DNA from 2 places in the Schaalia turicensis genome. Region 2 is predicted to be linked to the other one. Evidence: riboswitches for the same ligand, from Rfam matches in the RefSeq annotation. Region 2 holds a riboswitch; the other holds the start of a gene.

Region 1 (14,771 bases), 130 kb from region 2:
ATGGGTAGGATGTCGTAGTCCACGACCTCCTGCAGCCACTCCTCATCGCACGCGTCGCGCCCGCAGAGATAGCTGTGGCCGATGCAGAATCCCGCGCCAAGAGACTTGTCTCGGGCGATTTCCGCATTGAGCTCCTTCACTTTGGCAATCAGCTCGTCGAACGTCTCGTTGTCTAAAGCCTTCTGGTAGGCGGCGAAACCCTCCGAGTCGAAGCCCGGCTCCATCTCGAAGAACGAGAAACGACGGCGCAGCGCGTAGTCGATCATCGCAAGCGAGCGGTCGGCGGTGTTCATCATGCCGATGATGTAGAGGTTCTCCGGCACGCTGAAGGGCAGCCCGTTGTAGGCGAGTGTCGCCTTGTGCCCACGGTAGTCCCGCTCGATGAGCATCAGCAGCTCGCCGAATATCTTGGACATGTTGCCACGGTTGATCTCGTCGATGATGAAGAAGAAGTCCTTGTCCGGGCGGTTTGCGGCCTTCTGGCAGAAGCGGTAGAACACCCCGTACTTCATCTCGAACGTCTCACCAGCGGGCTTGTAGCCCATCATGAAGTCCTCGTAGGAGTAATTCTGGTGGAACTGCACGAACTCGATGCGGCTGTCGTCCTTCTCGCCCATTATCGACCATGCCAGCCGGTTGGCGGCGAAGGTCTTACCCACGCCCGGAGCGCCCTGAAGGATGACGTTCTTCTTGTTCCTGAGCACTGCGACGAGGTGGCGGTACCGCTCCTCCGTCATGTAGACCTCCTCGAGGAAGTCGTCGGGCGTGTACGTCTCGACGGCCTTCTCGTCGGCGATGGGGTTCTCCTCGCGGATGAGGTCGAGGATGAAGTCGTACTCGCCGGGGGTAAGCTTGAAGAGGCTACCCTGCGGGTTGATGAAGTACTCCATCTTCTCGAGCTCGGGGCAGTCGTGCAACGTCTGGTAGTCGACGGGCGTTGCAAGCCCCTCTACCTTCTCGAAGTAGAGCTGCTCGCCATCTTGCTCGGACGTTATCTTGGCGATGGCCACGACCTGCTTCACGGGGTTGGACTCGTAGCCGATGACCATGTCACCGGCCTTGGCATCGAGGAAGTTCTGGAAGATGCGGCGCTTGTTGCCGTTCTCGTTGTAGAGGGTGTACGACTTCACCTCGCCGACCGGCAGCCCCGAGAAGCTCCAAATCTTGGGGTTGGCGTTGAGCCACCAGTAGCCCCTCGCGCCCTCGCCCTCGGAGGCGGCGACGAACAGAGCGACGCCATCGGTGTCGAAGCGTCCGAGCGCCTCGGACAGCTCGTCGCGCAGCCGCCAGATGTAGCTGCCCTCCTCGTCCTTCTCGGCGTGCCTGCCGGTGTAGAGCACCGGCCACCACTTGAAGTTCTTGGTGTCGCCCTGCATCACAGGGCATCCAGTCTTGTCCACAACGCGCTTGGCGAGCGCCACCGAACCGGACAGGTAGAAGTTGCTTGACTCGCCGTACTTCACCGAGAGCTGCTTGCACGAGGCAGCGCCGCCGTAGTCCTTCAGGCGCTTTACTATCTCGAGGCTGCCCTCGGTGAACACGGCCTCGTCGCCGAGCAACGCCAGCCATTCGTCCGAGGTGAGGCCGGGGTCGTACTCGTCCTTGGAGGGGAACCAGTCCGCCGCCGACGCGCCCCTCTGGTTTCCCGAGACGTAGCGGCTGATGTAGAAGCCCACGTCGATGGTGAGCGTGCGCAGCTGCGGGTCTGGGTAGCACTCAGACGTGAGCTGTGAGCGCAGCATGGTGCTAAGCTCGTCGTCCTTCTGCAGCTCCTCGCACAGCTCATCGTAGAACGCGAGGTGGCTGCGCACGTTGTCGGCGTAGGCACCCTTCTTGAAACGATAGCTCGCGTCGAGTCCGTCCGCCGCCTTCTTGACCTCGCCGAACTTGTAAATGTAGTACCTGTCCGGGTAGCGCAGCCACAGGTAGGTGGTGATGGCGTTCTCGTACTGGTAGTGCTGACCTGCGCCGTTGCCGTACTTCTCCAGCAGCGTGGTCGACCCCTGCTTGAACGCCTCTATGCGCTCGTAATAGTCTACGCTCTCGTCGAAGAGTGCGATGAACATCGACCGCACCTCCTCGGGCGCGGTGTTGGCGAAGTTCACAATCATCCGCGCCGGGAAGTTGTTCATCGATGCGAGCAGGTTGTAGGTCTTGGACAGCGACCGCTCGAGCATGCCTGCGAAGTCCGGCGCGTTCACGTCCCAGTTGTCCTGGAAGTGCTTCACGGCCTCCCACTTATACCGCTCGTTTCCCCATTGGGTGGCGACGAAGTCCCTTTTGTACTCTACGAGCACCTCTTTAAGTCGGAATGCATCGAACATGGCTAGCTCCTTACGCGCTTCTCAGGCTCTGGTATATCTCGTCGGTGAAAATGCCCAGAACCTGCCTCTTTATCTCGTCGTTGCTCAGCAGCAGCGAGAAGAAGTCCTGATTCTGCGAAAGCCCCTCGATGAGGGCGTCGTCGATGTCGTCGAAATAGGAGAACTCGAAGTCTTTCACCGTGTTATTCTTCGCGGACGCCTTGAGCTTTTCGGACTTGAGCAGAAGGTCGCGGATTTGCAGCATAGCCTTTACGGCAACGTCGTTGTCGTAGGACTTGCCGGTGCGACTGTTGATCTCGGCGATGATCTGCGAGAGCCGTTCCTCCTTGGCCTCGCTCAGCTCGAAAGCCTCCGTTGCTGGCGGCTTTGCTATGACTTTCATACGAAACGAAACTCAGGAGTACAGTGCGGCACTCAAAAGTGCAGGCCAGAACCCTATCAGCCTACTCCCACTCGACAAATTCAAGTATATGAGGAAGTATTTCTCTTGAATTTACAGGTAAAATATTCGCAAATTTGCTAATATTTTACCTGCTATTTTCGGCTGTCAATTTTCTTAGTATCAAAATAGTATCACAAGAGGCTGGAAAATGCAACAGAATTATGTGGAGCTCTACATAATTCTGTAACCTTCTTTGCTGTGGTGTATCAAGTAATCTTACTGAACATATGGCGCACCTTGTCCAGGCGGCTGTTTGGACGGCGGGGCTGGATGACCGGCTCGCCGACAGCGGCCTGATACCCTTTCAGTTCTGTAAGACATACGCTCCGCCCGTTGGTGTAAAAGGCCAGATCAGTACGGTATGCCTGTATATAGCGGGCGGGAATTTCGCCAGTAAAGACAACTTCATCCTTTTTTACCTGGGCCGTTTCGATAGCGGCACAGTATTTTGGCGCATCGTGATAAGCCCTGGAAAGGTATTCCTGGGGCGCATAGAGGGTGAACGAGAGATAAGGTTCCAGCAACTGCGTTCCTGATTTCTTCAATGCCTGTTCCAATACAATCGGGGCCAATGAGCGAAAATCCGCCGGCGTGCTGACCGGGCTATAATAAAGCCCGTATTCAAAGCAAATCTTACAGTCCGTTACGTTCCAGCCGCACAAGCCTTGTTCCAGCCCGTAACGGATACCATCCATGACAGCGTTTTGAAAACTCTGGTTCAAGTATCCCAGGGAAACCCGGCTCTCGTATTGTACACCGGAGCCAAGCGGGAGCGGCGTAACAGACAGTCCGATGGATGCCCAAAATGGGTTGGGCGGCACCTCAATATGGATAGTGTGGCTGGCTGCTTTGAGCGGCCGCTCTAAATAAATGACGGTAGGTTCCTTCACCGCTGTTTCAATCTTGTACTTTTCTGCCAGCAAAGCGGAAACAACCTCCAACTGCACCCGGCCCAAAAAAGAAAGAATGATCTCATGGGTGATGGAATCCACCTCGTAGCGCAAAAGCGGGTCAGTATCCGCAATTTGCGTAAGAGCGTCCAGCAGCCGTTCTCTTTGCGCTGCCGTTTTCGGCGTGATCGCCGTCCGCAGCATGGGGAGGGGGGCATCGCACCACCTTTCACGAGGAAGCCGGGTGTTGTCCCCTAATACGTCGTTTAATCCCACGCTGTCGCTGGGAAGGATGACAATTTCGCCCTTGTGGGCGGTGTCTGTCCGAACAATCTCCCCTTTGGATGGAATACGCATCTCTGTGATTTTCAGCTTTTCTCTCCCGGCCAGGGCCACCGTATCCCGCAGGCGCAGCGTTCCGCTGTATAGCCGCAGATAGATAAGCCGCTGGTCACAATCTGTATACTCCACCTTGAAAACGTTGCCGCATAGGGCGGCGCTCCCCTGTTCCCCAATCGGTTGGAACAGCCCTGTCACCGCATCCATCAACGGTTGAATGCCAAGGCCCTTTTTGGCGCTGCCGTGATAGACCGGGAATAGGGAGGCGTCTTGAACCCGCCGCTGTTCCTCCTGCGCAAGTTCTTCCCGGCTGATTGGTTCTCCTGCGATATATTTTTCCAATAATTCATCGTTATTTTCGATGACCGCATCCCATGCTTCTATGTCGGTATTTTCATCCAGGACTATTTCCGGGGACAGCGACACCGTCTGCTTGATGATAATATCGGCGGAGAGCTTATCCCGAACAGACTGATACACACCCTGCAAATCAACGCCAGCCTGGTCGATTTTGTTGATAAAGATAACGGTGGGAATGTTCATTTTCCGCAGGGCATAGAACAGAATACGGGTCTGGGCCTGCACACCATCTTTAGCGGAGATCACCAAGATAGCCCCATCTAAAACGGCCAAAGAGCGGTACACCTCCGCCAAAAAATCCATGTGGCCGGGCGTATCCACTATGTTGACTTTACATCTGCGCCACAGGAAGGAAGTGACTGCCGCTTGAATGGTAATCCCACGCTGCCGCTCCAACAGCATGGTGTCCGTCCTCGTTGTCCCTTTTTCGACGCTCCCCGGTTCTGAAATGGCTCCGCTGGCATACAGCAGGCTTTCAGTCAGTGTCGTCTTGCCGGCGTCTACATGGGCAAGAATCCCGATATTGATTATATTCATGTCTATCCTCCATACAAGGCCCAAATGGGCGCAAAAATCCCCAGCGGCTAATACTTTTACCGCTGGGGATCATGACTTCGGACACACAAAAACACACACGGCTTACATAAGCTGCTGTCCGTCACGATATTTGCTTAAAAGGCAAAAGTATTCTTAAATTGGGTACAAAAACCAAGCCCCTGCAAGGGGCAAGCATTTTTGCGCCCATTATCAAATTTTATTTAAGAATACCTTGCCGCATATTTGGTAGACTCCTCAAATCAGGATAATAACAGTATATCATAGTGCGCTCTAAAAAACAAGAAATTATTTTACCCGATTCCCCAAATAAAACTGGAGGGCATTCACTGGAACACCCTCCATTTTTGGTGATTATCGCAACCGAATCAGGACGCCAGGCTAGGCGGTGAGCTCCGCTCGCACCTGCGTATGCTGAGTTTTTACTCCCCATTGCATGCAAAGGCATTTTCGACGCACCCGGGGAGTAAATGACGCAGTGGCTTACACGGCGGCACGCGGTAGTACGCCGCGGCATTTCCCCTGATTACTCCCGTTTTCATTGAGACGGAAAGATTCTTTACTCCCCATTAGCCACCTGGGGTAACGCCGTACGGAGACCGCAAAAACGCCCATTGAGTTCGATTTGAGTTTCACAGGCCACGAGACGGTCCCGTTTTGCCCTCGGGGACAAAAAGCGCGCGTCTACTCACTCGGGATGAATCCTTACTCCCATTCCTCCGAATACCGCCCCGTGCCTTGCCGTCTTGAAATACGGGGAGTAAATGGCGAAATCGCAGGTGAAAGGGAGTAAAAAGGCAAAGAAAAAGCCTCCGTCCCAACATGGAAACGGAGGCTCGATAATCGGTTTTACTCACCAATGTCGCTGGCGGCTTTGCCGTGGCTCTCGTACGAAACGAAACTCAGCAGCACAGTGCGGCACTCAAAGATGCAGGTCAGAACCCTGTCAGCCTACTCCCACTCGATCGTTGCCGGCGGCTTGGACGTCACGTCCAGCACCACGCGGTTCACTTCTGCAACCGAGTTGGTAATGCGCGTCGAGATCTTCGCCAGCACGTCATACGGCAGGCGGGTCCAGTCTGCGGTCATCGCGTCTTCCGAAGAAACGGGACGCAGGACGATCGGGTGGCCATAGGTGCGACCATCACCCTGAACACCCACGGAACGAACATCTGCAAGCAGAACGACCGGGCACTGCCAGATTTCAGAATCGAGGCCAGCAGCAGTCAGCTCTTCGCGAACAATCAGGTCAGCTGCACGCAGGATGTCGAGGCGTTCCTTCGTGACCTCGCCGATGATGCGAATACCGAGGCCCGGGCCCGGGAAGGGCTGGCGCTCAACCAGGTAGTCGGGCAGACCGAGCTCGCGACCAACAGCGCGGACCTCGTCCTTGAACAGCGTGCGCAGGGGCTCAACGAGCTCGAACTTCATGTCGTCGGGCAGGCCACCAACGTTGTGGTGGCTCTTGATGTTTGCTGCGCCCTCGCCACCGCCGGATTCGACAACGTCCGGGTACAGGGTGCCTTGAACGAGGAACTTGACCTCGCCACCTTCCGCACCGATCTGTTCAATGACCTGCTTCTGAGCAGCCTCGAATGAGCGAATGAACTCACGACCGATGATCTTGCGCTTGGTTTCCGGATCGGAAACGCCCGCGAGCGCGCTGAGGAATCGTTCGGATTCATCGCAGGTCACAACGCGGATGCCCATGCCTCGCGCATAGTCGCCTTCGACCTGTTCGCGTTCGCCCGCGCGGAGCAGACCGTGGTCGATGAAGAAGCAGGTGAGCTGGTCACCGACTGCCTTGTGAACCAGCGCTGCTGCCACGGAAGAGTCAACACCGCCGGAGAGCGCGCAGATCACCTGAGCGTCGCCAACCTGCTTGCGGATCGCCTCGACCTGTTCGTCAATGATGGAGCCTGCGGTCCATGAGGGTTCCAGTCCAGCGCCTTCGTAGAGGAAGTTCTTCAGAGCGTCCTGGCCACACTGCGAGTGGCCGACCTCGGGATGCCATTGCAGACCGAACAGCTTGCGGGAGCGATCTTCGAACGCTGCAACCGGGGTTTCGGAGGTGGATGCGGTGACCTCGAACCCTTCGGGAGCCGCCTGGACTGCATCACCGTGGCTCATCCACACGACCTGGTCAGCGGGAGTGCCAGCGAAGAGGCAGGACGAGGTGCCGACGGAAGCATCCGTATGCCCGTATTCGCGGGTGCCGGTGCGACCGACGGTTCCTCCGAGGACAGCGGCCATTGTCTGGAAGCCGTAGCAGATGCCAAGCAACGGAACACCGGCATCAAAGATTGCGGGGTCAATCGACGGAGCGCCCTCTTCATACACGGAGGACGGGCCACCCGACAGGATGATCGCTGCCGGGTCCTTCGCCAGCATGTCGGCGACCGACATGGTGTGAGGAACGATCTCAGAGTAAATGGAGGCTTCACGAACGCGACGGGCGATCAGCTGCGCGTACTGTGCACCAAAATCAACGACGAGGACGGGGCGAGGAGTTGAATTCATGGCTCAATCGTACCTGTCGCTCGTCAGCGAAACGACCCGCGCGAGCGTTCAACGCGTCTCAACCCGCTCCCCACCACCGCGCTTGTTCACCAATCCCACCCCACTCACCACCCCGCTTGTTCACCAATCCCACCCCACTCACCACCGCGCTTGTTCACCAATCGCCACTCAAAAATACGAGGCTGTGCGTCCCCGTCTCGCTCCCCATCCGGTGAACAAGCGCGGCCAAAAACCCACAGATGCTTGAACAAGCGCGGTCAATGAAGCCCGTTCAAGCACCTCGTTTCTTGAACAAGCGCGGTCGGTTGAGCGCAAGAAAACCTAGAGGTACGACACAATAGACTCATGCCTGCCAACGACCACCAGATGCCAGCCTTCGGCGCTTTCATGCTCGAACGTGGCAAACACGGCAGTCATAAACGCTTCCCGGACGGTCGCAAGCTTTCCAACGCAGAGCGTCAAGCGCTCCCACTCATCGCGGAATTAAACGCTCCCCTGCAAGTGGCTCGAGACCAGATCGCCAGCATCGCTCACTCCCGAGACGTCCCATGGTTGATCGATCAGTTCCTCAGCCCCGTCGCACTCGCCTCGAAGAAGCGCGTAAAGCTTCCAAACTGGAACCTCCTCTTGAAAGCAGTTGCGCACATCGAAGGAGCATTTGATGCCCAAGACCCCACGATTGCTCCGGCCCACACCCCAGATGTTCCACGTAAGAAACTGCTGGCCGGCCTCGTGAACTGGGCCGAGGCAACCCGAACGAGAGCCAGCGACCCACGCTGGGGCGACATCGACGGCCAGCCTGTCACGCACGCGCAATTTGTTGCTTGGCGAGCGTCAACGGCACGGCAGGAGCTTGCAGTCATCCCTCACCTCGAAGTACCCGCACCATTCGCTCACGCCTTGGAAATCGTGCAGGCATGGGATACCGTGCTTGCTGATCGCGGTTATGTTGGCGAGCAGTTTTCTCTGCGTGAAGAGGTTGTTCGACTGCACAACTGGCCGGGCGATCAGTGGGTTGACGGCGACGACTATGCTTCGGCGCAAAAGCGTTTTCACCGTCGCTTGAAGAAGGCGCGCAAGCTCGCCGATGATCCGGTGCGCGACGCGGTAATGCAACGTGCTCTTTACCTGCGCGAGGGGCTCCTCCTTGATGGAGTTGACCCGTTAAAATGGTTCCTCGCAGTTTGTAAGTTCCGCTGGTCGGTACCGGATATGCTCGACGTCCGCCCGGAGATTTTTACGTGGAAGCTCGCCGAACAGCTCGCTCATCTCGCCGGAGCTCCGGGGCACGATGATCAGTCGGCAAGTATCGACCTGTCGACGCTGACCGTGAATGACCCGCGCGAATTGGGGCAAGGTAACCTGCGCGCAGTCAGCGGCCCGCGGATCATGATCGACTTGGATGAAGATGTTGTGACAGCGCTTCCACCAGGGTGCCGAGTACGACGTTTCATCGTTTCGGGGCAGTCTGCTCTGGGCCCGGATTGGACCGTGTATTGGGTTGATTCAGAACGCGGGGATGCGCGCGTTATCTTGGATCTCGTCGAGTCCGAGAAGCTGCACCCGAACGTCATCTTCGTCTCCGACGGACAGCCTGACGACCTGGCGAATCTACTGCGCCCATTCTTGGAAGTCGCTTTCGAGATTCCCACGAACCCTCTGACTGCGCACAGTCACATCCCGGGCGTCATGCCACTCTTCCCCGAGCATCCAGACGCGGGGCTGTAGCTTCGAGCCTGATTTCAGGGTGTCAGAGGCTCAAAATGAGGCACCACAGTCTCTCGGTTCCGCGCGTTCCGCGTGCTCTCGGTGTTCCTTGCAAACTCGCCACTTTACCGCGCTTGTTCACCTTTCCTTCGCACACGGCAGTGTACTCAGATGAAATTCCCCCTGCCGGAGCGCTCCAGCAGGGGGATAATCAGTGGACGATGTCGCCGTTTCCAACAACCTCGCCGAAATGCAGGTCAGTGTGCGAAGTGGCGCGTGCCCGTCATGTACATCGTGATGCCAGCAGCCTTCGCAGCTTCGATGGATTCCTCGTCGCGGACGGATCCGCCAGGCTGAACGACAGCCTTCACGCCGGCATCAATCAGGACCTGCAGGCCATCAGCGAAGGGGAAGAACGCATCGGATGCGGCAACCGCGCCGATGGAACGCTGCTCAGTTTTTGCGCCAAGAATGTCTTCTGCGCGCGCACCGCCAGCGGACTGAATATCTGCGCCCGCATCCTTGGCCGCGTCACCGGTAGAGCGACCTCCCAGCGTGTTTGCGCGTTCGACTGCAAGCTTGCAGGAATCAACGCGGTTGACCTGTCCCATACCGACGCCGACCGAAGCCTCATCCTTAACCAGCAGGATCGCGTTAGAGCGGACGGCGCGAACCGTGCGCCATGCGAACTCAAGGTCAGCTAGGGTTGCAGCATCCGCGGCTTCACCTGCGACGAGCGTCCAGTTTGCCGGATCGTCGCCGACTGCATCGACGTCATCGCGGTCCTGAACCAGCAGGCCACCAGAAATCTGCTTGAACTCTCTGGCACCGACTGCCAGCGGAGCAACTTCCAGGACACGCAGATTCTTCTTCGCAGACAGGACCTCGAGCGCACCCTCGTCGTATCCGGGGGCCAGCACAACCTCGGTGAAGATCGGGACGATCTGCTTAGCCAGTTCAACGCTGACCGGGCGGTTCACGGCGATCACGCCACCGAATGCGGAGACGGGGTCACACGCGTGCGCCTTGCGATGTGCCTCCGCGACGTCGTCGGCAACGGCGATACCGCAGGGGTTCGCGTGCTTGATGATGGCGACGCAGGGGCGCTCGTGGTCGTAGACAGCGCGCAGGGCAGCGTCACCGTCGGTGTAGTTGTTGTAGCTCATTGCCTTGCCATGCAGCTGGCGAGCATTGGCGATGCCGGGCAGAAGCTCGTTTTCGTCGAGGTCTTCTTCGTCTGCGATCTCGCGGTACACGGCAGCGTTCTGATGCGGATTCTCACCGTAGCGCAGGGAGTCAACGCGTTCGAAAGCATCGGCGACGAACGCCGGCATGTCGCCTTCTTCGTCGTCAGCTTCGACGATTTCTTCGGATTCCCCGTCGACGGCAAACCCGAGGGACTCAAGGAACGCAGCATCGGAAGCGTCGAGGTGGGTTTCGCAGACCTCGTCCAATTCGTCGCGGACATCGTCCAGATCGAGCTGATCGGCAAACCAGCCGGAGATGGCCAGATCGTAAGTTGCGGTATGTGCGAAGGCGCGTGCTGCCAGTTCGCGACGTTGTTTCAGCGTGAAACCTTCAGCCCGGGCAGCTTCAATAACCGCAGCGTAGGAATCGGGCGAGGTCACGACTGCAACCGACGGATGGTTCTTCGCCGCTGCACGCACCATGGACGGGCCACCGATATCAATCTGCTCGACGCATTCGTCGAAGCTACCCCCGCCGGCAACCGTCTGAGTGAACGGGTAGAGATTGCAAATAACCAGGTCAAATGCCTTCACGCCGAGTTCGCTGATCTGCTCGCGGTGGTCAGCCTTGCGCTGATCAGCAAGAATGCCCGCGTGAATCATCGGGTGCAGGGTCTTCACGCGACCTTCGAGGACCTCAGGGAAACCGGTGACGTCGTCAACGGGGGTAACCGGGACGCCAGCTTCTGCGATCTTCGCGGCGGTCGAGCCGGTGGAAACAATTTCAACGCCAGCGCCAGCAAGTGCGGTGGCAAGCTCAATCAGACCGGTCTTGTCATAGACGGAAATAAGAGCGCGGGTAATGGGGCGGACGTCAATAGCTTCGAGATTGTCCAGGCGAACGGACATGGGTTCCTCCAGTAATGGTTGATCATGCCCGGCGCCCAGGCGGGCGACGCCTCACGGGTACTTCGGGTTGCTCCCCGGTGGTGATCCACCCTCGCCAGTTGCAACCTACGGCGATCGTATCCCGTAGCGCGTGTGCGTTCCAAGCAGGTCCAGTGAGGGATTCGCCCCACATTCGCCTTCCGCGTGCCAGTTATCGACGAGGCCGACCGCGCTTGTTCAAGGTTCCGTCGAAGCTCAGCGTCCCAGTCTTCGCGCGTTTCAAAGTGAGAAACTAGCAAACAAAGTGCGCGAGGCCTCGTTCCTTCGCTCAGTCGATCGCTGAACACTCCCTGTCTGCACCCACTAGAACCGCCGTGGCGCCGAACGTGGGATCTTCGCACGCTTGAACAAGCGCACGCTTGTTGGAGCCTTCGCCGGATACAGAACAGCTAACCGCGCTTGTTCAAGCGGAGCGTGCACCGATCAATGAGTCGGTTCGGTGTTCATTCGCCCTCTTCCAAGCGCGCTTGTTCACCGGTCGAGAGCGAAGAGAGGTCAAGACGCTCAGTTGCAAGCGCATCTTCGGAGCGCGCTTGTTCAGCTTCCTGCTGAGCCGGAGACTTCACCGTCGGCTCAACAACTTGGGGAGTCGGTGTCCATGGAACAAGTTCAGGTTCCGACTGGGATTCTTTGGGGGTGTCATCGGCGCGCTTGTTCACCAAAACCTCGAGTTCTTCCTCGGTCGGGTCAGTATCAATTTCATCCGGTTCCGGAGTCTCTTCTGCTTCAACAAGCGCGGTCGAAACAGGCACGTCTGAAGCCGAAACATCGGAGGGCGATTCTTCAACAAGCGCGGTCGAAGACGGAGCCGTTTGCCCAGCGTCAAGAAGCGAAAGCTCCCATTGATCGCGCATCCACTTCAACGAGCGCGGGTGAACGATCACCCAACCAAATACAAACGCCAAACCAACTTCGCTGAGCAGAGCCGCAGTAGTCGGACCGACATGCGGCCCTAGGAATACCATGCGCGTCGCCCCCAGCTGAAGGGTTGACATGGCCATCCACATCCAGAAGCCAACACCGATCACGACAAATGCGACAGCGGAAAGAACAAACTGTTCACGAAGCGATGCTTGCCGACGCTTCCTTCCGCGCCACATACCGATGCCAAAACCGATCGCAATCGGAACGAGGATCGTCCAATAGCTTGGAGTGATATTGGGCATCGCGCCCAAGACAGGGATACCTGGGATCGGCAAAGTTGGGGCTGACGTGGGCGAATGAAGCGCATCGACTCCGACCCAGAATCCGGGTCCAGCAAACCAAGCCAACGTCCACGCCAAGATTGTTGGGGCGAAAAATAACTGACCGAGTCCAACAAGCGCGTCCTCAATTGGAGATGTCGTGAGCAGGAGCTGGTGGATCCCCGCGATTTGTGAGGTATGAGTAAGAAGGGCGATCAGAGTAAGAACCGCCGCAGATCCGACGACGACTGTGAGTGCGATTGCGGCCTCGCGAATTCCTAAACGAATGAGGCGCGGGACTCCCCACCGGCGAAGTGGATGGTCACCACAAGAAAAAAACGCCCACGCCGACGCGAGAAGCGAAACGAATAGGGCACCCGGCATCGCTTCCCACCAGCGCACATACGAAGCACCCGAACCGATCAGGAAAGCGGTCATCACAGTGAAAGCAGGAACGGCGAACCAGTTCGACGATGGCGAGAACTCTTCGCCTCCGCGCAAGAAGAGTCGGAGCAACACAACGAGGCCGATCGACACAAGAGTGGGGATGGCGTGATAGGTGACGGTTTCTGTATGAACTGATGCGCCGAAGAGGACTCCGAAGACATCCGAACTGGACGCGAACACCGTGTCCCAGCCGATTTTTGACACCCACGGGTTCGACGCGACCGTCAGGAAGGAGCCCATGACGATAAGAACGCAGGTAGCCCAACCGACGAATGCTGCTTCAACGCCCGAAAGCATGGCGCGCGCCCAACCGTCAGGCATGCTCACGCGAATAGTTTTCCGCGTCGGAGCGTACGTCGTTGTGGTGACGCTTGGTGAAGTCTCAGGCGTAACGTTCATAGCGTTATCCATCATGACGCACCGGTGGCCGGTAGGGCTTTCGCACCACCGGCCACCGTCAGATTGAGACCTACCTCAGTGTGGAAGCGAGATCAGATCGCTTTCAGAGTTTGTGTTCTGGCCACTCCGTTTGCAGAGTTTGTGTTCTGTTCGCTTCCGGCCTCTTCAGTTTGCCCTGCCAAAACCGGCATAGTGTGCAACTACTTTGAGAGGATTTCTCGAGCAAGCTGAGCGGTCTGCGACGGAGTCCGACCGACGCGAACACCAACTGCTTCTAGGGCCTCGGCCTTTGCCGCAGCAGTACCGGAAGAACCGGAAACGATCGCGCCAGCGTGCCCCATGGTCTTGCCTTCGGGGGCTGTAAAACCAGCAACGTAGGCGACAACGGGTTTCGTCATGTTTTCCTTGATCCAGGTAGCTGCTCGTTCTTCTGCGTCGCCACCGATTTCGCCGATCATCACAACCAGATCGGTGTCGGGGTCGGCTTCGAACGCCGCCAAGGCATCGATGTGGGTGGTTCCGACCACCGGGTCGCCACCGATGCCAAGGCAGGTGGTGAAACCAAAGTCGCGGAGTTCGTACATGAGCTGGTACGTGAGCGTGCCGGACTTAGAAACTAGGCCGATGCGACCCGGACCGGTGATGTCTGCTGGTGTGATACCAACGTTTGATTGGTTTGGGCTAATGATGCCTGGGCAGTTCGGGCCAATCAGACGAACACCCTTCTTCAGTGCATGCGACACGAAAACGGTTGAGTCTGCGACAGGAATACCTTCGGTGATCACAACGATCGTTTCGATGCCAGCATCAATCGCTTCAAGTGCGGCTCCCTTCGCGAAGGCCGGCGGAACGAAGATGACGGAAGTGTTCGCGTTCGTTGCTTCTTTTGCTTCAGCAACAGTGGCGTACACGGGTACGGACACTGTTCCGTTTTCGACCCGGTCAGCGGCCGGGCCGTAGCCAACCACGTCAAAGTCGACACTGGTGCCGGCTTTGCGCGGGTTAGTGCCAGCAACAATGGTCGTGCCGGCGCTCAGCATCCGTTGCGTGTGCTTGCGACCTTCAGCGCCCGTCATACCCTGGACGATGACACGGGAGTCAGAGTTAAGGAAAATCGACATTCTTTTCGTCCTTTGTCTTTCGTCTGGTCAGTTCTGAGCCGGCCGTGAAGCAACGGCCTCGGCAGCAAGTTCAGCTGCACGTCGTGCGGCATCGTCCATGGTCTCAACCATGTGGATCAACGGATGGTTCGCCGCCTGGAGGATCGCTCGACCTTCGGCGACCTTATTTCCATCGAGGCGAACCACCAGAGGCTTCGTCGCAGAGTCGCCAAGAACTTCGAGAGCTCCGATGATGCCTTCCGCGACCTTGTCACATGCGGTAATGCCACCGAAAACGTTAACGAAGACAGAGCGAACCTGCTCGTCGCCGAGGATGATGTCGAGGCCCTTTGCCATCACTTCAGCCGA
Region 2 (14,771 bases):
TCATCACGCTGTCCTGTCCGGATCAGCCAGGTATTGTCCACGCGGTGACAGGTGTGATCGGCAGTGTGAACGGCAATATTATTCAGTCCCAGCAGTTCGGGGATCCGGATTCGGGACTGTTTTTCATGCGTATTGAGGTTGACTCGCCGGTCGGTCGAGGTCCCGTCGAAGAAGGTCTGGCGAAGGTTGCGAAGACTTTTGATGCGACCTGGCATATTGATGCCCTCGGTCGTCGCCTGCGTACGGTCATCATGGTGTCGCGCGAGGGCCATTGCCTGACTGACTTGCTCTACCGTCAGCGTAGCCAGGGCCTGCCGATCGAGGTTGTCGCGGTCGTGGGTAACCACCCGGATCTTGCTCCCGTTGCTCAGTTCTACGGCGTTCCCTTCCTGAATATTCCGGTGACGAAGGAAACGAAGGCTGACGCTGAGCGTGAGTTGCTCAACCTGGTCCGCTCGGAAAAGGTGGAGCTAGTTGTTCTGGCACGCTACATGCAGATTCTGTCTGAGAAGGTCTGCGAAGAAATGCAGGGGCGCGTCATCAATATTCACCACTCGTTCCTGCCGTCGTTCAAGGGTGCTCGCCCGTACGCGCAGGCGCATGATCGTGGCGTGAAGCTCATTGGTGCGACCGCACACTACGTGACCGCCGACCTGGACGAGGGCCCGATCATCGAGCAGGACGTCACGCGCGTGACGCACGCCGACTCCACGCCGGACATGGTGGCGCTTGGCCAGGACGTGGAACGTCGCGTTTTGGCTCAGGCAGTCCGCTGGCACGCCGAGCGTCGCGTCCTCATGGACGGCACGCGAACCGTGGTGTTCTCCCGCTAGTTTTCGTCTATTCCCCAGGCGGATGTGTGACGCACGCACTGCTGAGGAATTGATTCACGAGGCCGAGACCGCTTCTCGCTGGTGAGTGTGAGCGACGGTTTCGGCTTTCGCCACATCCGCCCCATAGCAGGCGGGGAGTGCCTAGATGGAGGCGGCCTCGTACGTGGGAAGGCAGTGCGCGAACTGGTCGCTTCGCGATATGGTGGATGAGTCGTGACTGGCGAACAGGTGGGAAACCACCGGGGAGCGATGAACAGGCACCATAGCCGCCCGCCTGGGCTAAGGCGCCGACCGAGAAATCGGCAGTTCAAGGAGCAGGAGAACCCAATGGATTCCCTTAATGACATGACCCTTGCCCAGCTGGATCCCGAGATTCAGGCTGTGCTCGACGCTGAACTGGCACGTCAGCGGGCGACCCTCGAAATGATTGCGTCAGAGAACTTCGTCCCGCGCGCAGTCCTAGAAGCGCAGGGATCCGTGTTGACGAACAAGTACGCGGAAGGCTACCCGGGTCGTCGCTACTACGGTGGCTGTGAAGCCGTTGACGTCGCAGAAAACCTTGCGATCGAGCGCGCACAACAGGTCTTCAAGGGTGCCGACTTCGTCAACGTTCAGCCACACGCCGGCGCGCAAGCAAACGCTGCAGCCCTGATGGCGATGGCAAACGTGGGCGACACGATTCTTGGCCTGTCCCTCGCTCACGGCGGTCACCTGACCCACGGCATGAAGATCAACTTCTCCGGCAAAAACTACAACGCGGTGGCCTACGAGGTCGACCGTCAGACCATGCGTATCGAGGCTGAGCAGGTGCGCGAAGCTGCTCTGCGTGAGCGCCCCAAGGTCATCATCGCCGGCTGGTCCGCCTACCCGCGTCATCTGGACTTTGCGGCATTTCGTGAGATCGCTGACGAGGTCGGCGCAGCACTCTGGGTCGATATGGCACACTTCGCCGGCCTTGTCGCAGCAGACCTGCACCCCAGCCCAGTCCCGCACGCTGACGTTGTCACCACTACCGTCCACAAGACGATCGGTGGCCCGCGTTCGGGCATGATTCTGTCGTCTCGTGGCGAGCAGTGGGGCAAGAAGATTAACTCCGCAGTCTTCCCCGGCCAGCAGGGCGGTCCGCTCATGCACGCGATTGCCGCAAAGGCAATCGCCATGAAGATCGCGCAGACCGAAGAATTCAAGGATCGTCAGCGTCGCACTCTCGAAGGTGCTCAGCTACTGGCTGATCGTCTCAATGCAGACGATGCGAAAGCAGCCGGCATCAAGTTGGTCACCGGTGGTACCGACGTTCACTTGGTCCTCGTTGACCTCGTCGAATCGAAGCTGGACGGTCGCGACGCAGAAGATCTTCTGCACGAGGTCGGCATTACCGTCAACCGCAACGCAGTTCCCTTTGATCCGCGTCCCCCGATGCGCACCTCCGGTCTGCGTATCGGCACGCCGGCTCTAGCAACCCGTGGCTTCGACGCCAAGGACTTCGCTGAGGTCGCCGACATCATCGGCACCACGCTGGTTCAGGGGGCATCGGGCGCATCGGTTGACGTTGACGGCCTGTGCGCACGCGTGAAGGCTCTGACCGACGCTCGTCCGCTCTACGTTGGACTTGGCGAATGAGGGCTCCCTGGGAAGGGCCCGCTAAGGTCCTCGACGGTGCGGGTACAGCTGCCACAATCAAGGCGGAACTTGCCCAGCGTGTGAAGAATCTCCGCGCTCGTGGTGTTGTGCCCGGCCTTGGCACGATCCTCGTCGGTGAAGATCCCGGTTCGGTGTCCTACGTTGCGGGTAAGCATCGCGACTGCGCTGAAGTGGGTATCGAATCCATCCGCGTTGACCTGCCGGAAACGGCTTCGCAGGCTGAAATTGAAGCAGCGATTGACCAGTTGAATGCTGACCCGGCATGCACGGGCTACATCGTTCAGTTGCCACTGCCGAAGGACATCGACCAGAACGCGATCCTAGAACGCATTGATCCTGCGAAGGACGCAGATGGCCTGCACCCGATGAACCTTGGTCGCTTGGTTCTTCGTGGCTCTGGGCCGATCGATACTCCGCTTCCGTGCACGCCTCGCGCCGTCATCGAACTGATGGAACGACACGGCATTGACCTTCGTGGCAAGGATGTGTGCGTTGTTGGTCGCGGTGTCACTGTTGGCCGTTCGATTGGTTTGCTACTGATCCGCAAGGAAATCAATGCAACCGTCACCGTCTGCCACACCGGCACGAAGGATCTTGCTGCTCACGTGCGTCAGGCGGACGTTGTCGTGGCCGCAGCGGGTAGTGCTGGACTGATCACCAAAGACATGGTGAAGCCGGGCGCAGTAGTGCTCGATGTTGGTGTATCCCGCGTTGAAGGTGAAGACGGTAAGGCTCGCCTGCGCGGCGACGTTGCAGACGGTGTTGACCAGGTCGCATCGTGGTTGTCCCCGAACCCGAAGGGCGTAGGTCCCATGACTCGCGCGCTCCTGGTGACGAACGTTGTCGAGGCAGCAGAGCGCCTCGCGTAACTGTTTGTGGTGGTGGGGTGGAGCCTTGGCGTTGAGGCTCCGCCCCAGTGCCACATATGTTGGAGTTGAAGATAGTGAGTTCATTGAATCCGTCAGTCACATCTGAAGTTGGTGCGCTGAAGACAGTCCTCGTTCACCGTCCCGGTAACGAAATGTCGCGTATTACGCCAACGAACATGGAAGAACTCCTCTTCGATGACGTGATCTGGTTGGAGCGCGCCCAAGAAGAACACGATGCGATGACCTCAAAGATGCGTCGTCATGGCATCGAGGTTCTTGATTTTTCGACTCTTTTGACTGAAGCCCTCGAAGTTCCAGGCGGTCGTGATGAAGCCCTGGAACTCGTTTTCACCGATAAAACGGTTGGTCCTGCAGCTTTGGATTCACTCCGCGCTTTTACAGCCGGACTGGATTCGTCTCACCTTGCCGAGATCTTGATTGCCGGCATGACGAAGCGTGAGCTTTTAGAACAGATCGATGAACCGAAGTCCGCCTGGATCTCCGGAATGGACTTGGATGACTTCATTCTTGCCCCGTTGCCGAACCACCTGTTCACTCGTGACACCTCGTCGTGGATCGGCGGGGGAGTTGCGGTTTTGTCTATGCGGAAACAGGCTCGTCGTCGCGAAACGATCAACCAAGAGATCGTCTACCGGTTGCACCCGCGTTTCGCTGATCTCAACATCCCCTTCTGGAATCACGGGACTCTTGACGGCCAGGCCACAATCGAAGGTGGCGACATCATTAACGCTGGAAACGACACACTGATTATTGGCGCCTCAGAACGTACGACTGCACAGGGAATTGAACGTCTTGCTCGCAGGCTTTTTGCCGGCGAAGTAGCGTCCACCGTGATTGTTTTGCAGATCGAAAAGAAGCGTGCTCAGATGCACCTCGACACGATTTTCACGATGCTCGATGAAGCAACATTTACTGCCTATGCCGGGTTGGGGAAGGTTCGTACTCAGGTGATTCGCCCCGGTGCTGCTGGCGAATTGGATATCACCGTTCACGAAGCTGATGAGATGTATGACGTCATCGCTGCCGGATTGGGATTCGATTCCATCCGCGTGCTGACGGTCCCCACGGATTCCTTGACCGCCGAACGCGAACAGTGGAATGACGGTTCGAATCTCCTTGCCCTAGAGCCCGGTGTCGTCATGTCATACGAACGAAATACGGTGTCGAACGACTACTTCTCGGACCAGGGTTTCGAGGTCATTACGATCCCCGGCAATGAACTTGGCCGCGGACGTGGCGGGGCGCACTGCATGACTTGCCCGATTGTGCGCGATACTTTACCCGCACGCGTTTAACGTTTGACGCCTCGAACGTTCAACGTTCCTACTTTCAGACCTACACAATCTCACAAGGAGCATCCATGCCTCACGCTCTTCATGGTCGTCCGTTCCTCCGCGAAATCGACTTCACTCCTGCCGAATGGCTGTCTTTGATTGATCTGGCAGCTGAACTCAAAGCCGCGAAGAAGAATGGTACCGAGGTTCAGCACCTCAAGGGGCGCAATATTGCGCTGATCTTCGAGAAGACGTCGACGCGCACGCGTTGCTCCTTCGAGGTGGCAGCTTTCGATCAGGGGGCACACACCACCTATCTAGATCCTTCCGGTTCGCAGATGGGACACAAGGAGTCGACTGCTGATACCGCTCGCGTTCTGGGTCGCATGTTTGACGGTATCGAATACCGCGGTGATGAGCAGGAAAAGGTTGAGGTTCTTTCGGAGCTCTCCGGTGTTCCGGTGTGGAATGGTCTGACCGATGACTGGCATCCGACTCAGATGCTCTGCGATTCACTGACCATGCGTGAACACGCGGGTAAGCCTCTGAATCAGGTGTCCTACGCTTACGTTGGTGATGCTCGTTTCAACATGGGTCGTTCCCTGCTGGTCAATGGCACGTTGATCGGAGCTGATGTCCGCATTGTTGCGCCGCGTGAACTTTGGCCGGATGAAGAATGCATCGCTCACGCACGCCGTATTGGCGAAGAAACCGGTGCGAAGGTGACGGTGACCGACAAGGTTGATGAAGGTGTTGCGGGTGTTGACTTCGTCCACACTGACATTTGGGTGTCGATGGGCGAGCCGAAAGATGTCTGGAATGAACGCATCGAGATGCTACGTGACTACCAGGTGAATGCTTCGCTGATGGAAAAGGCTGGCCCGCAGGCAAAGTTCATGCACTGCCTGCCGGCGTATCACGATCGTAAGACCGTGATCGGTGAGCAGCTGTTTGAAGCCACCGGTATGGATGGTATCGAAGTGACCGACGAGGTCTTCGAAGGAGGCGCTTCGATCGTCTTCGATCAGGCAGAAAACCGTATGCACACGATCAAGGCGGTCATGGTTGCCACGCTGGGCGACTGACACCCTGCCGAATTCAACGCACAAGGGATAAGCGTGAAGATTACAAGCATTAACCTGAACGGGATCCGCGCAGCGGTAAAACGTGGTTTTCTTGATTGGATTGCGGTCGAAGACCCGGATGTTCTGCTGATGCAGGAAGTGCGCGCCGATACTCAGATCACCGAAGACATCTTGGGGCAAGAGTGGTTGCTTGCCACCGAGCCGTGTCGCATCAAAGGTCGCGCGGGTGTTGCGATTGCAGTGCGACGAGGCCGTGCAACCCTAGATGATGTTCGCGCAGGGTTGGGGGACGCGGACACTGACGTTGACTCTGGGCGTTGGATTGAAGCCGTTGTCACCGCGAACTCTCAGAGTGTTCGTGTTGTGTCCGCATACTTCCATTCGGGTGAAAAGGATACGCCGAAGCAAGAAGCGAAGATGGCTCATCTGCCTCGCATTGGCGAGCGCATGGCTGAGATTCTTGCGTCGGGTGAAAAGGCTGTCGTCTGCGGTGACTACAACGTTGTTCGCTCACGTCAGGACATAAAGAACTGGATGCCGAACCACAATAAACGTGCGGGTGTCTTGGACGAGGAAATCGTATTCCTAAACGATTGGGTCGATGCCGGCTGGCATGACGTTGTTCGTGACCTAGCCGGTGACGTGCAGGGGCCGTACACGTGGTGGTCGTGGCGAGGCAAAGCCTTCGATAACGACACGGGCTGGCGCATCGACTATCACTATGCAACTCCGACTCTGGCATCGACCGCGACTACATTCGCGATCGGGCGTGCTCAGGCTTACGACCAGCGATTCTCTGATCATGCACCACTCACCGTGACCTACCAGGTTTGACCGCTAGGGCTGTCGTGGGGCCCGGAAGGGAATCTTCTGGATTTCTTTTCAACTCGAGCATGAACAAGCGAAGTGGGGGAACACCATCTGGTGTTCCCCCACAGTCGTATTCAGCCTGCCCGGCCTCGTGAACTAACGGCGGAGGGCAGTTACTTGATCGTCTGCCACTCCAAGTCACGGCTTGCCGAATACAACGGGTCGGGGCGAACTTCCCCGGAAATCGGGTGGTGTGGCCAGAGCAGTGTTCGCGGATCCGAGCAGGTGATGTAGTTCGGGCGTTCTGTGAAATGGACTTCGTCAGCATCCGCGGGCTTTCCGGGTGCCGGCGGGTTTGCCATCCACGCGCATGCCATCAGGAAAGCTCTCATTTGTAGGTTGATCCAGAGGATCAGCGTGATGATGGAAGCGCCCGCCGCAAGGAGTGGGCTCGACGAAGCGCTGACTGCAGACGTGCCAAGAATTCGTAGCACGATCGATGCGACTGAGATGATTGCCAGCCCCCAGATCAGGTCTTTGCGCGGAGGATGAACGCGTGCGACAACCCAGATGAGAAGCCATGTGACCAGCGCATAGACGACGAAAGCGACCACGTAGGAAGCAATTTTCAGCAGGCCGGTGGCAACGGGTCCGGAAGACAAACCAATCGTGCCTAGGATCCACTGGCCACCAAGATCGACGACAATGCCAAGGCCGGCGCCCAGAATGATGGAGAGCGCAAGGCCGAGTGCCCCCAGCGCGTTACGCAGAATCTGTATCACCGGATTGTCGGGGACCGTGGGGATCGCGAACATTTTGCGAATCGAATTCGCGAGCTGTCCAATCACGCCGATGGCACTCCACGTCATGATCGCAAGAGCGATGATGCCGGTGATCGACACGGCTCCGGTCATCACGAAATCATCGGGGCTGACCATGCCGTTCGGGTTGTCATCTGTTTGGATCAGGGATGGGATGGCATGCGCAATCGCATCGAAGAATGCGGTGCGGAGCTCCTGATTGTCGCCGATGATCGACAGGAAAACAGTGACAAGAACGGTCAAAGCGGCGGTCAATGACAGGATTGCGGTCAGGGCCATGCCTGAAGAAATTAGGTTGCCGGAGACCCCGTTGTAGCGTGCGAGCATGCGCGCCAGGCGCGTATGTGCCCACCAGGCGCCAAGTTGGGCGACCTTATCGCCCAGGGTCGGGGCGCGGAGCGCGTCGCCGAGACGCGGGGGTGCGGAAGTGGGGATGGCATCCTCTTGTGTTTGAGGGGACGAGGCCACCTGTTCTTTCGTCATGTATTCACCGTAACGGTGGCGGATGAGTGGACACAACGAACGTGACGGATCCCCTGAGCGAGGGGGTGAAGAGATTAGAGTGTGGCTGCTTCGAAGTCGAATAGGGCCATGGTGGAGTACATACCTCGTTCATCGACTTTGTCGAGGCGGAATCCGGGGACAATCCACGAGGCTTCGAAGGTATCGCCGATATCTTCGGCCAAGTCAAGCACAGGATCCTCAAGACCCTGCGCCAAGGTGACGTGCGGGTGGTAGGGGAAACGTTGCTCGATGTTCAGCGGCCCAGTGCGGACTTCGTCGGCGAGGCTTTCACATTCACGCGCACCGTGATCCACATTGAGGAAGGCAACCGGTGAAATCGGACGGAATGAGCCACTGCCTTTGAGGGCCACGCGGAAGGGGCGGTGGTGTTTTGCCACTTCACGCAGGTGACGAATGACTTCGGGACGCTCGCCCGAGGGGAACGGCGTCGGCGGAAGGATCGTAATGTGCGCCGGCACCATCGACCCTTGAAGATCTCCGAGGTTCAAGCGAAGTTCTGTCAGCTGTGTGACCCACGGCTCCGGGATTGCAACAACGACACCGAGCCAGTCTTGGCCGGGGGAACGCTGAGGAAGAAACATTGCAATGCCTAGGGTAGATGGTGAACAAACGGAGTAGCTGTTGACAAGCCTACGTGAGCAACGCATATGCCCGCTAACCCACTTCGGTCCGCGTGGTGTGCAACGCCTTATACGTCATTGTGTGGACGCTAATGGCAGAATCGACGTATGACGTCTTCATCCGCGTGGCTTGTTGTTGGCCTTGGTAATCCGGGGGAGCAGTATGCTGTGACCCGTCACAATGTCGGTCAGTTGACCGAAGATGTGTTGCTCCAACGTACAGGTGCATCGTGGTCATCTCATCGAAGTGGCACCCACGTAGCGGATGTGCGTCTTGGAATTCTTCCTGGTGGTGTGCCCGGCCCGAAGGTTGTGCTTGCAAAGTCGGATTCCTATATGAACACCTCGGGTGGCCCGGTTGGCCGACTGATGAAGTTCCTTGGAATCGATGCCGGTCATCTTCTAGTCATTCACGACGATCTGGATCTTCCTGCGCATGAGCTTCGCTTGAAAAAGGGCGGTGGCGAAGGTGGCCACAACGGGTTGAAGTCCATTTCTCAGGTCCTTGGAACGAAGGACTATCATCGCCTGCGTATTGGTATCGGTCGCCCGCCGGGCAGGCAGGCCCCCGCAGACTTTGTTCTTGCTCGTCTGAGCGCCAAAGACCGCCCCGAATGGGACGTGACCTTTGAAAATGCTGCCGATGTTGTCGAATCCATCGTGACAAACGGTTTTGCTCCGACTCAGATGGCTCTGCACTCAGCGAACTCAGGGAAGTAAAGAGTGAACCTTACCGGTTTAAAAGGCATCATTGCCTCAGATTCTGCACTTGATCAGGCATGCGGTTCGATCTCGTCGGCACGGAACGGTTGTTTTGTTGCTCCCGCTGGCGCGCATCCTCCCGTTCTTGCTGCTCTAAGCGAATACGGACAGGCACAGCCACTGATTGCCCTGACTGCGACAGGGCGGGAAGCTGAACGTTTGACTGCTGCCCTGAGGTCGTGGACGGACAGTGTTGAAATGTTCCCTTCCTGGGAAACGCTCCCGCATGAGCGTCTTTCACCTCAGGTCGACACGATGGCCCGTCGTATTGCTGTGCTCCGCAGGCTGGTTCATCCCGTTGCAGGCGATCCGCATGCGGGTCCACTTTCGGTTCTTGTTGTCCCGATCCGCGCGTTTCTCCAGCCAATTATTCGAGGTGTGGCTGACATTGAAGTCGTGCGCGTCAAAGTCGGGGATCGTGTTGACTTGACGGATCTTGTCGACCGACTGACTGAACTGGGATACCAGTGCACCGACATGGTCGAATCTCGCGGACAAGTCAGCGTTCGCGGTGGAATCCTTGACGTTTTCCCGCCTCAGGAAGCGCATCCACTACGCATCGAGTTGTGGGGGGACGAAGTCGATGAGATTCGTGCCTTCTCTCTTCAAGACCAGCGAACCTTAGGGGAAGCACCGGACGGCCTCTGGGCAACCGCATGCCGTGAGCTCCTGCTCAATAGGGCAGTGCGAGCTCGCGCACGCGAACTGGCCACCGAGCTTCCAGGCGCTACCGAAATGCTGGCACTCGCTTCCGAGGGAATCGCGGCGCCCGGCATCGAATCCTTGGCACCGGTTCTGACCTCCGGCATGGATCGTCTGCTTGATCTTCTGCCCGCAGATAGCCCGATTATCGCCTGCGATCCGGAGAGGATTGCTGCCCGCGCCCAAGACCTGATCGCAACGACCGAAGAATTCTTAGCGGCCGCCTGGTCCACCGCCGCCGGTGGGGGACAAGTGCCCATTAAAGCAGGCGAGGCCTCGTTCCTTCACTACGAGGACATCTGGAAGTCGGACGATCGTGCCTGGTGGGAATTGACCACGCTCCCCCCACCCGAACTTGCCGACGCGCTTGGCGAGGACACTTCCGACGCGCTCGCGGAAGAGACGAAGGCAGTGGTTGCGTCCCCAACTCTGATGAGCATGGGAGCGCGTGACGTACGCTCGTACAGGGGCGATTTTGTGTCGGCGAGCGCAGATTTGAAGCAGCTTGCGTCGCAGGGCTGGCGGATTGTCATCACAACTGAAGGCCCCGGTCCTGCACGCCGAATCCGCACAATTATGGCTGAAGCAGGGGTTCGGGCAACTCTGCGTGATGATATTGAGACTCCTGTCGAAGCCGGTTCGGTTGCCGTTACGACCGCGCAAGCTGGACAGGGTTTTGTCCTGCCGGGTGAGCAGTTCGTTATCCTCACGGAGTCGGATCTGACGGGTCGTACGGGTTCTACAACCCGGGACATGCGACGGATGCCCTCGCGTCGCAAGAAGGGTGTCGACCCGCTGTCACTGCACCCGGGTGACTACATCGTCCACGAGCAACATGGTATCGGCCGATTCATTGAGATGGTCTCGCGCACCGTGGGACGTGGCTCCGCATCTGTCACCCGTGACTATCTGGTTTTGGAGTACGCGCCTTCAAAGAGAGGCCAGCGTGGGGATCAGCTGTTTATTCCGACCGATGCCCTTGGACAGATTTCCAAGTACACGGGTTCGGATCAGCCGACGCTGACGAAGATGGGTGGAGCTGACTGGGCGAAGCGGAAAGCGAAGGCGAAGAAAGCGGTCAACGAGATTGCCAAGGAACTTATTCGCCTCTACGCTGCTCGCCAAGCAACCAAAGGACACGCGTTCGGCCCCGATACTCCGTGGCAACGCGAACTTGAGGATGCATTCCCATATGTGGAAACCCCCGATCAGCTGGTGACGATTGATGAAGTGAAAGCTGATATGGAGAAGCCGATCCCCATGGATCGCCTGCTGACGGGCGATGTCGGATACGGAAAGACCGAAATCGCTGTTCGCGCTGCGTTTAAAGCAATTCAAGATGGCAAGCAGGTTGCTGTGCTTGTTCCGACGACCCTGCTTGTACAACAGCATGTCGAAACTTTCACCGAACGCTACGCGGGCTTCCCCGTGACCATTGCGTCCCTCTCGCGTTTTTCAACGCCGAAGGAAACGCAAGAGGTGAAAGAGGGGCTTGCCTCGGGGCGCGTTGACCTTGTGATTGGCACTCATTCCTTGCTGACGGGAACGGTGGTGTTCAAGAACCTCGGCCTTGTCGTGATTGACGAGGAACAGCGTTTCGGCGTTGAGCATAAAGAGACGCTGAAGGCGCTGCGCACCGACGTGGATGTGCTGTCGATGTCGGCCACGCCGATCCCAAGAACGCTGGAAATGGCAGTGTCAGGTATTCGCGAGATGTCGATTCTGCAGACTCCACCAGAAGAACGCCAGCCGGTTTTGACTTTTGTTGGAGCGTACACGGATGCGCAGGTCAGTGCGGCAATTCGCCGTGAGTTGCTGCGTGACGGACAGGTGTTTTTTGTCCACAATCGCGTGGATTCAATTTCGAAGGTCGCAGCCCACATTCAGGAACTCGTTCCCGAGGCGCGCGTGAGGATCGCTCACGGAAAACTGAGCGAACACCAGCTAGAGGACGTGATCGTCGACTTCTGGAACCACGAGTTCGACGTTCTGGTGTGTACCACCATTGTGGAAACCGGCTTGGATATTTCCAATGCGAATACGCTGATCGTGGATCGCGCCGATGTGTTCGGTTTGTCCCAATTGCACCAGTTGCGTGGTCGAGTGGGACGAGGCCGCGAGCGTGCGTATGCGTATTTCTTCTATCCGGCGGACAAGACTCTGACGGAAACCGCGCATGAGCGCCTGAAGACTATCGCTGCGAATACCGACCTGGGTGCAGGGCTTGCTGTCGCACAAAAGGATCTAGAGATCCGAGGTGCCGGCAACCTGCTGGGCGGGGCTCAATCCGGTCATGTTGAAGGGGTTGGCTTCGACCTGTATGTGAGGATGGTCGCCGATGCGGTCGCAGCCTATCGTGGCGAGGCTCCTGAAGAGAAGAGCGACCTGCGGATGGATCTGAGCGTTGATGCCCACATTCCTGAGGACTATGTGCCCGGTGAGCGTCTGCGCTTGGAGGTATACGGCAAGATTGCGTCGATCACGTCGCCCGAGCGAGCAGCCGATGTGCGCGAGGAACTGATTGACCGATACGGGCCGTTGCCCCGCAATGTGGAATTGCTGTTCGATGTTGCTCGCCTTCGCACTATCGTGCGCGCAACCGGTATTGAAGAGATCGTGACCCAGGGCAAGTATCTGCGTGTTGGTCCGGTAGACCTGCGCGAGTCTCAGGTTCTTCGCTTGAAGCGTTTACACCCGGGTGCGGTCATTAAAGCTGCTGTTCGACAGGTCATGGTTCCCCTTCCCATGACTAGTCGAATCGGCGGAGAACCGCTCACGGATGAAGCGTTGCTGGATTGGGTTGAAACTTTGGTAACGAAGATTCTTGTCCCTTTTAACGCCTGATTTCATCATCATGGCGCTTTCAGCACTTTTAAAGGAACGTGTCATAAAATAATCGTGGCCAACATGGGCTATACGGCAGGGAGGACCTACGTGTTCAGCGTAAAGAAAGCAGCAATGGTTGCTGTAGCAAGCATTTCCATCCTGGGACTCGGAGCATGCTCGGCACACCCGGGCACCGCAGTTTCAGTGAACGGCGTCAACTACTCCGAAGCTGATGTTTCAGACGCCCTTTCCCAGTACGCTGAGTTGACCGGCCAGCCGATGGGTCGCGCAACCCTTGTTGCCATGCTTCCCGATGCTTTGAAGTTCACGCAGCTGGCTAATGAGAACCAGATTTCTGCAACCGATGAGCAGGTGAATGAGTTCGTTGCGTCGCTTGTTGACCAGGGACGTATTCATGCTCCATCCGGTGACTTCAGCCCCGTTCTGACCGAGATTCTTCGCTACTCGGTGATTAAAGCTCAGCTGGACCAGATGGGCCAGGATGCGCTTGCCACCCTCGCTGAGGACTACAAGGAAATCGCTGCTACGCAGCAGGTTGACATCAACCCTCGTTACGGCACGATTGAAGAAGATGGCAGCCTCAAGTCACCGATCTTCGGTGACGTTGTGGATGCTTCCGTTTTCACGGCTGGCCAGACCGGTGGTGGAGCTGGGTCTGGCGAGTGATCGTGTGATCCATTCCTCCTTGGTTCCGTCAAAGATCGGGACCAAAGGCGGCTGAACGGATCATCGCACCCCACAAGACGTGAATGCTTGTTCAGATTTGCGTCTGCAACTAGGCCGAACGGCCGCAAACGTACTACCGTTATGACTGACAACAGTCCACGAAATTGATCGATTGGAGAATGACGTGGCAAGGATTGAGGCTATTGCAGCTCGCGAGATTCTGGACTCGCGCGGTAACCCGACCGTTGAGGTTGAGGTCCTGCTCGAAGACGGAACGCTTGCACGTGCATCCGTGCCTTCAGGCGCTTCCACCGGCGCATTTGAAGCAGTTGAGCGTCGCGACGGCGACAAGGGCCGTTACCTGGGCAAGGGTGTTCAGGACGCCGTTGACGCAGTGAACGACATCATCGCCCCCGAACTGATCGACGAGGACGCTGCAGATCAGCGCACCATCGACCAGATCATGCTGGATCTCGACGGCACCCCGAACAAGGGCAAGCTTGGTGCAAACGCCATCCTCGGTGTTTCCCTCGCCGTTGCACACGCAGCAGCTGAGTCCGCTGGCCTGTCGCTCTACCAGTATCTCGGTGGCCCGAACGCTCACGTTCTGCCCGTCCCGATGATGAACATCCTCAACGGTGGTTCGCACGCCGACACCAACGTTGACATCCAGGAATTCATGATCGCTCCGATCGGTGCACCGACCTTCCGCGAAGCCCTCCGTTGGGGCGCAGAGGTCTACCACACCCTCAAGGGCGTCATCAAGGAACGCGGTCTGTCCACCGGCCTCGGTGACGAAGGCGGTTTCGCCCCGAACCTCGAGTCCAACGCTGCAGCACTCGACCTGATCATCGAAGCAATCGAAAAGGCCGGCTTCAAGCCCGGCGAAGACGTTGCTCTCGCCCTCGACGTTGCTTCCTCTGAGTTCTTCAAAGACGGCCTGTACCAGTTCGAAGGCGAAGGCCGCACGACCGAGTACATGGTTGAGTACTACGAGAACCTCATCTCGAAGTACCCGCTGGTTTCCATCGAAGACCCGCTGTCGGAAGACGAATGGGATGCATGGAAGTCCCTCACCGACAAGATCGGCGATCGCGTCCAGCTCGTTGGCGATGACTTCTTCGTTACCAACCCGGAGCGTCTGCGCAAGGGCATCGAGCTTGGCGCCGCCAACGCTCTGCTGGTTAAGGTCAACCAGATCGGTTCGCTCACCGAAACCCTCGATGCGGTTGAGGAAGCACACCGTAACGGCTACCGTTCGATGACCTCGCACCGTTCCGGCGAGACCGAAGACG

The links. Region 2 has a riboswitch for ZMP and ZTP ahead of glyA (serine hydroxymethyltransferase). Riboswitches for the same ligand answer to the same signal wherever they lie in the genome.
Region 1: linked by a shared signal. The riboswitch ahead of purH (bifunctional phosphoribosylaminoimidazolecarboxamide formyltransferase/IMP cyclohydrolase) and the one ahead of glyA (serine hydroxymethyltransferase) in region 2 are both predicted to bind ZMP and ZTP.

The regions. Positions count from the first base shown of each region.
Region 1 is NZ_CP048928.1:1,494,668-1,509,438, forward strand. It holds gene G5S47_RS08550 (AAA family ATPase) at 1-2,324, opposite strand, end outside; gene G5S47_RS06625 (hypothetical protein) at 2,335-2,706, opposite strand; gene tet (TetM/TetW/TetO/TetS family tetracycline resistance ribosomal protection protein) at 2,973-4,892, opposite strand; gene guaA (glutamine-hydrolyzing GMP synthase) at 5,862-7,430, opposite strand; gene G5S47_RS06640 (hypothetical protein) at 7,776-9,158, shown strand; gene purH (bifunctional phosphoribosylaminoimidazolecarboxamide formyltransferase/IMP cyclohydrolase) at 9,395-11,233, opposite strand; ZMP/ZTP riboswitch at 11,260-11,345, opposite strand; gene G5S47_RS06650 (cell division protein PerM) at 11,716-13,224, opposite strand; gene sucD (succinate--CoA ligase subunit alpha) at 13,503-14,423, opposite strand; gene sucC (ADP-forming succinate--CoA ligase subunit beta) at 14,451-14,771, opposite strand, start outside.
Region 2 is NZ_CP048928.1:1,365,565-1,380,335, reverse strand. It holds gene purU (formyltetrahydrofolate deformylase) at 1-833, shown strand, start outside; ZMP/ZTP riboswitch at 1,037-1,120, shown strand; gene glyA (serine hydroxymethyltransferase) at 1,161-2,453, shown strand; gene G5S47_RS06075 (bifunctional methylenetetrahydrofolate dehydrogenase/methenyltetrahydrofolate cyclohydrolase) at 2,450-3,343, shown strand; gene G5S47_RS06070 (arginine deiminase) at 3,427-4,659, shown strand; gene argF (ornithine carbamoyltransferase) at 4,725-5,723, shown strand; gene G5S47_RS06060 (exodeoxyribonuclease III) at 5,751-6,557, shown strand; gene G5S47_RS06055 (YhjD/YihY/BrkB family envelope integrity protein) at 6,707-7,837, opposite strand; gene G5S47_RS06050 (2'-5' RNA ligase family protein) at 7,912-8,460, opposite strand; gene pth (aminoacyl-tRNA hydrolase) at 8,608-9,219, shown strand; gene mfd (transcription-repair coupling factor) at 9,223-12,807, shown strand; gene G5S47_RS06035 (hypothetical protein) at 12,898-13,476, shown strand; gene eno (phosphopyruvate hydratase) at 13,661-14,771, shown strand, end outside.